One region of the Paenibacillus sp. FSL M7-0802 genome, then DNA from elsewhere that is predicted to be linked to it. Evidence: riboswitches for the same ligand, from Rfam matches in the RefSeq annotation. Region 1 holds a riboswitch; each other region holds the start of a gene.
The links. A riboswitch is a leader RNA that binds a small molecule or an ion and turns the genes downstream of it on or off. The one in region 1 is predicted to bind thiamine pyrophosphate.

Region 1 (2,204 bases):
CACCAGATAGGACAATCATCCTCTCGCGTTTTAGCAGCTTTCCAGCGTTTTTGGCCTTCAGTTTCCGTACGGAAAGGAGTCACAAATCCTTCTGTACGGAATTCCACCGAAATACCTGACAAACGCTCCAGATCACAAACAAGCTCAGGGAATGCGTCTCGACTTATGCGAGCAAATCGTGCCAGCTCAGAGTCGGTGAACTCTTCACTTTCCGCTGCCAGCATTCCAACCGCTGCTCCTGAGGCTCCCTCACCCGGGATCAATCGTTCCAGCATGATCGTACTTCTTCCCTCCTTGGCCACATGATAAGCAATGGAACTGCCGATGACACCTCCACCTATGACCAAGCATTCAGCGTGTCCTATCGCTCTTGCCTCTATGTGTATCTTTGGCATTTGTTCCGTGTCTCCTCTCCATAAACCATTCTGCTTTCAGCTTGCCTCTACTCTCGTTTTCTCGCTACAGGTCGTGAACTACAAGATCTGCCATTCGCCTATATTCCAGCGCAGCTGCAACGGGCGACTCAGCCTCCCATATACCAGACATCACCGCAATTCCGCTTGCTCCGGCCCTATAAAGCTCCGGGATATGGTGCGGTTGTATGCCGCCCAGCGCGATCACCGGAATGTTCGACAGCCTGCAAATATGTTCAAGCTGAGCTAAACCCCGTGGTACAATACCGGGCTTACAATGGGTCTCATATATGTGACCATAAAGTACATAGTCCGCTCCTACCCGCTCGGCAGTCTGCGCCTCCTTCAAGGAATGCACAGATACTCCACAGCGTGTACCCTTTGGAAGTAGGCTTTTCACATCCGCTACAGGTAATCCATTAGCTGGTAGCTGGACGGCTCCAACCAAAGTAAGTAAAGCTACATCCACACGATCATTTACTACAATTTGTTGCAAAGGAACTCCCTGCTCCACCATGCTGCGAGTCAAAGATAGCAATGCAGAGGCACCATTCTGTTTTAAACGTGCGTGTACATAATGAACATACGGACAAATCACAGCAGCCACTTGGGCTGCTTGTGCAAAAGTGCCCTTTTCCATCGAAATTGCGTGTAATTCGATTTTGTCTTCACCTCACATTGGACTAAAAGATCTAAGCTTAGCCAGTCACGTCTACCAGCAGTAATGAAAGAGGATTGTATGTGAATCGTCTACGGAAGCTCGAACAACTTAAAGTGAACGAAACGCAAAAAAACCACTTCCCCAAGGAAGTGGTTTAACGAACGTCCAATAATCGAACGGACAATGATATCCGTATACGTGTATCGTCCCACGCACAAACAAAAATAAGATGGTGTTGCCTTGTTTGTACGGCGCTCACTTCCCTACGCTGGCATAACCCAGATCAGGTGCAAAGGGTCCGAAATCCATTTATTCCGTCTCAGCCGCATGGGCGGCTCCCCTAGTGTGACTATTTTATTGTATAAGCTAAAGATAGCTTAGCATATTTTCCTAATTCTGCAAACCCCACTTCGTGTGAAATATGCAGAATTGGATTTAGTTGATGTTAGTTAACTTTACTTGACCACTCTTCCACATTCCACGTTTTGGTTACCCAATCCTCGTAAAAGTCCGGTTCGTGAGATACAAGCAATACGGTCCCTTTGTATTCCTTCAAGGCACGTTTCAGCTCATCCTTAGCTTTAACATCCAAGTGGTTGGTAGGCTCATCGAACAGTACCCAGTTGCTTTCACGCATTAACAGTTTGCAAAGACGGACTTTAGCCTGTTCTCCACCACTGAGCGCAGATAGCGGACGCGTGATATGCTCATTCTTTAAACCGCAACGCGCCAAATGCGCTCGTACTTCATGCTGGTTCAAATGTGGGAATTCATTCCACACATCGTCAATCGGTGTAATTTTCTCCGCCTTTACTTCCTGCTCAAAATAAGCGGGCTGCAAAAAATCACCTTGATAGGTTTTTCCACTGATTGGCGGTATTTTTCCCAATATGGTTTTGAGCAATGTCGATTTACCGACACCGTTGTAGCCAACAATAGCAATCTTTTCGCCACGTTCAATCGTCATGGACATTTTAGGCAAAAGGGCATGCGTATAACCAATCTCAAAATCAATACCCTCAAATACCGTCTTTCCGCTTGCACGTGCTTCTTTGAATTGAAAGGTTGGCTTCGCAGCTTCTTCAGGCTTATCTATACGTTCGATCCGATCAAGTTGCTTTTCACGGCTC
Region 2 (2,204 bases), 1.4 Mb from region 1:
AGTGACTACCACATTGGTCATATTGTGAACGAGGGGTTTGCTGTTTTGTACCTTCGTCAGGAGATCCGAATAACTTTTTTCCCATGTACTCATAATGATTATCCTCTCTATAGTTGGTGGTTCAACAGGGCATTAACTGTACTTCACGCATCGAATTGCCAAGCTGACTATTCCAAGACCGCTGCCTGTATCTGGACCGGCCATTCTTCCTGCTTATAGGCCATGTCCCAGAACTTATATTCCAGCTGGCAGCTCAGTATAAAATGCTCAATCATCCGCTCTCGCTCAGCAGCCGTTGCGCCTTCCGCCCAAGCATCTACACGTTCTCGGAACTTGAGTGTTGTATCATCAAGCTGGTCTCCATAGAAGCCCATCCATTCATAGAACGGATGAGACTCATCCGGCTTTACTTCATCCAGCAGCCTGCGACCAATCTCGGCATACGTCCACATACATGGCAGCAGCACAGCCAAGATCTCGCCCAGGCTGCCCTCATGCGCAACCGTCAGCATGTGACGGATATAGTGATGAGCCGACGGAGCGAGCGGATATCCCTGCAACTCTTCATAGCTCACCCCTGCGACAGCACAGAAATTTTGATGCGGATGAACCTCGCTGTGGAGAATAAAAGAGATTTGTTCATTAAATACAGCCATGTCCTCCCGATTCGTGCATTTGGAGATTGCGATGCCGTATATCCGCATGTAGGCGTTCAAATATTCAAAGTCCTGTTTTACATAGTGAATCAGCTGTCCCCTTGTCAAACTTCCTTCAGCAATACCTCTCACAAAGGGATGCTCAAAAATCGCTTGAAAAATGCCGTCCGCCTGCCGACGGAGTTCTTGTGTAAAACTCAATTTCCCCACCTCCATTAAATTGAAGAGCAAGAAGTCCTGTAAGAATATAATTCCGGAACAACGCTAAAAAGCCGCCCCGGAAAAATGGAGCGGCTTCAACAATAGGCCCAATACGCAAAAAACGCTTGAAACCTTATATACGAAGGCTCCACTTTCCTACGCTAGTACGAACTAGATCAGGTTCAAAGGGTCCAAGATACGCTCTTGTCTCAGCCATAGTGGCTCCCCTAGTGGACTTCTATTCTTTTGACTATTACTGTACATTCGTTCATATGCTATGTCAAACATAGTGTACAAAATATTAAATTTCCTCTAGTTAGGTGTTTTGGGCTTAGTGAGGGTGATGAATTACACTTTCCACTGCTTTGACCTTGGCATATTTCGGTTTCCACATTGCATCTTGTATAGCTTGTTCCACATCTGAAATGTGCGCCTGCGCTACCTGATCCTGAATCGCGGCTTTTGCAACCGCAATCGCAACAGCGTACGAAACTTCGCGTAATTTTCGGATATGAGGGAGTAGCGCACCGCCAGGCGTATTCGAATCTACACCATTGGCAACAGCAACTGCTGCCGCTGTAAACATCGCAGGGGTAATCCTTTTGGCTTTAACCACAATCGCACCCAGACCCAGTCCCGGAAAAACAAAGGCATTGTTCGCCTGTCCAATCTCAAAATTTGTATCGTTATAGGTAACGGGCTCAAAAGGACTTCCGGTTGCGATCAGTGCTCTGCCATCTGTCCACCGGATCAAATCCTCGGGTACTGCTTCTGCAAGGTTTGTAGGATTGGACATGGGCATAATGATCGGGCGTTCTACATGCTTTGCCATCTCCTTGATGATCTCTTCAGAAAAGGCACCTGCTACACCGGAAGTTCCAATCAATATCGTAGGCTTCACCTGACGGATGACCTCCAGTAGCGGTATTTTGCCGTCACCCGACCGGGTCCATGAGCTGACTTCATCCTTTTTGCGCACATACGGTTTCTGATACTCCAATACGTCTTCCATATCTTCCGTTAACAGCCCGCGATAATCAAAGGCCCAAAAGGACTTGAATGAATCATCTACGGAAAGGCCATCCTCGATCATAGCGCCCCGAATTTGATCAGCGTTACCGATCCCTGCAGCCCCTGGGCCGAAAACAAGTATTTTTTGTTCACGCAGCGGAGTCTTGGTGACACCCACCGCCGAAAGAATCGCAGCCAGGGTCACTGCTCCTGTACCTTGTATATCATCGTTGAAGGTGAGTATGCTTTGACCGTATTTTCCTATAATATGGCGCGCATTAACGCTACCCACATCTTCCCAATGTAAAAGCGCCTTCGGGAATTGCGCTAACGTTT
Region 3 (2,204 bases), 3.6 Mb from region 1:
TCATAATTTCGCAGATTTCTTCAAAATGCGTATACAAAAAATTCTCCTGATGGTGCGCAAGGCACCAGGCTGCCATGATCGACCCACCACGGGATACGATTCCCGTCATTCTATTCGCCGTCATCGGTATATACCGCAGCAATACACCCGCATGAATTGTAAAATAGTCCACTCCCTGCTCCGCTTGCTCAATCAGCGTATCGCGATACAGCTCCCACGTCAGCGCTTCTGCTTCGCCGTTCACCTTTTCAAGTGCCTGATACAGCGGTACAGTCCCAATCGGTACAGGAGAATTCCGAATGATCCATTCACGTGTTGTATGGATATTACGGCCTGTGGACAGGTCCATAACTGTATCCGAGCCCCAACGCACAGCCCAGGTCATTTTTTCCACTTCCTCCTCGATGGAGGAGGTAACCGCAGAATTACCAATGTTCGCATTGATCTTCACGTGAAAATGACGCCCAATGACCATTGGCTCACTTTCCGGGTGATTGATATTCGAAGGCAAAATGGCTCGTCCAGCAGCCAACTCCTGCCGTACAAACTCAGGCTCCACCCCTTCGCGGATCGCCGCAAATTCCATTTCGGGCGTAATGATCCCTTGCCGCGCATAATGCATTTGTGTCACTGTACGACCTTGCAAAGCACGAAGCGGACGGTTGGTCACGCCGGGAAATTCCACTGTCTCCCGTTTGGAGCCAGGTTTCAGTCCATTATCCTCCGGCTGGACGGCGCGTCCCTCGTAAGCCTCCACATCGCCCCGTTCCAGGGCCCAAGCTCGCCGTAATGGAGGCAGGCCCTGACGGATATCGACCTGATAGGCTTCGTCGGTCATGGGACCGCTCGTATCGTACACACGCAATGGCTCATGATGCTCCGTGCCCTGCGGCGTATGTGTAGGATGAAGAGCAATTTCGCGCTCTGGCACGGCAATGTCCGGCCGCGAGCCTTGAATATATACCTTACGGCTCCCTGGAAAGGGCGTTACCCCACTGGCTTGCTCCCCGTTTGTCTTCTCTACCTCAACTTCTTTTGTTCCTACCCTTACTTCTGTTGATTTCAATTCTGTTCCTTTTGTTCCTTCCACTTCTGTCGGCTTCATTGTCCATTCCTCCCGTTTCGATGAAATGACACACCGATCCGGAACCATTCCCAGGGTGGCGCTGATCTATGCAAAAAAGCCGGTTCCCCAGGGAACCGGCTAATCTAACGAGGCAGCTATCCAGACAGTACGCATGTGGAATAATCCTACTCCACTGCGCCACTGTAGACAGCAGCCGCGTATACATTTCAATGGCCGATTACTTCCCTACGCTGGTATGATCCAGATCAGGTGCAAAGGGTCCAGAATCTTGCACGATTCCATCTCAGCCCGGCATTACAGGCTCCCCCAGTAACTGTGATACTTCTATTCACATGAGGCGGCTATAACAGACATCCCGCCATCCTTACCAGACTACTTTAAATTTATGGCTTTGGCAACCCTTCTAGGTTCCCTTTACTAAGGAGACGCTCCCCATCAAATCACTTTGCTTGCTTCAACTGTGTTCATTCTTGTTACGGAAGCATAAGTCCCATTTCCTTCGCCGCTTCAATCAAAATCGGAGCAAAGTCATGCAGCGTCTCGGGTGCAAGCCGACTGACCGGACCGGATACAGATAAAGCCGCAGTGACCTGTCCCTTCCGGTTTACAATTGGCGCAGCCACAGCAGCAGCCCCTGGCTCCCGTTCTTCATAGCTGGTCGCATAGCCCTTCTCGCGAATGTCCTGCAGCTGGGCTTTATAGACCTCCGGGTCTACCGAGGGCGGCCATTCATCCCCGCTTAGCAGGGCTTCCAGCTCTTGCGGCGGCATAAAGGCTGCCAGCACTTTGCTGGAGGCCCCTACAGCCAGCGGCATACGCGCACCTACAGGCGCAACCCTGCGGATCGCCTGATTGCTCTGCACGGCTTGTATGCGAATACGCATGCTGCCGTCCCGTAAGTATAAGCTGACCGTCTCGCCCAGACGATCACGTAGTCCTTCCATTGCAGGCTGTAACAACACCGCCGGCTCGTCGCTTTGGGACAAATGCGTGGATAGCTCCCAAATGCGGAAGCCAAGTCGATATTTTTCCGTTTCGGCATTCCGAACGACAAAGCCCCGATCCTCCAAAGTAGTCAGCAGCCGATGAACCGTGCTTTTATGTAGACCAATTTTGG

Region 2: another riboswitch for thiamine pyrophosphate. It lies ahead of tenA (thiaminase II); the one in region 1 lies ahead of MHB54_RS25445 (thiamine phosphate synthase).
Region 3: another riboswitch for thiamine pyrophosphate. It lies ahead of thiC (phosphomethylpyrimidine synthase ThiC); the one in region 1 lies ahead of MHB54_RS25445 (thiamine phosphate synthase).

The regions. Positions count from the first base shown of each region.
Region 1 covers NZ_JBBOSD010000001.1:5,553,731-5,555,934, reverse strand. Annotated here, with positions in the region: gene thiO (glycine oxidase ThiO) at 1-395, opposite strand, end outside; gene MHB54_RS25445 (thiamine phosphate synthase) at 460-1,053, opposite strand; TPP riboswitch at 1,318-1,426, opposite strand; gene MHB54_RS25440 (ABC-F family ATP-binding cassette domain-containing protein) at 1,520-2,204, opposite strand, start outside.
Region 2 covers NZ_JBBOSD010000001.1:4,185,722-4,187,925, forward strand. Annotated here, with positions in the region: gene thiM (hydroxyethylthiazole kinase) at 1-93, opposite strand, end outside; gene tenA (thiaminase II) at 168-857, opposite strand; TPP riboswitch at 994-1,096, opposite strand; gene MHB54_RS19335 (NAD-dependent malic enzyme) at 1,189-2,204, opposite strand, start outside.
Region 3 covers NZ_JBBOSD010000001.1:1,947,844-1,950,047, forward strand. Annotated here, with positions in the region: gene thiC (phosphomethylpyrimidine synthase ThiC) at 1-1,105, opposite strand, end outside; TPP riboswitch at 1,293-1,405, opposite strand; gene MHB54_RS09220 (IclR family transcriptional regulator) at 1,561-2,204, opposite strand, start outside.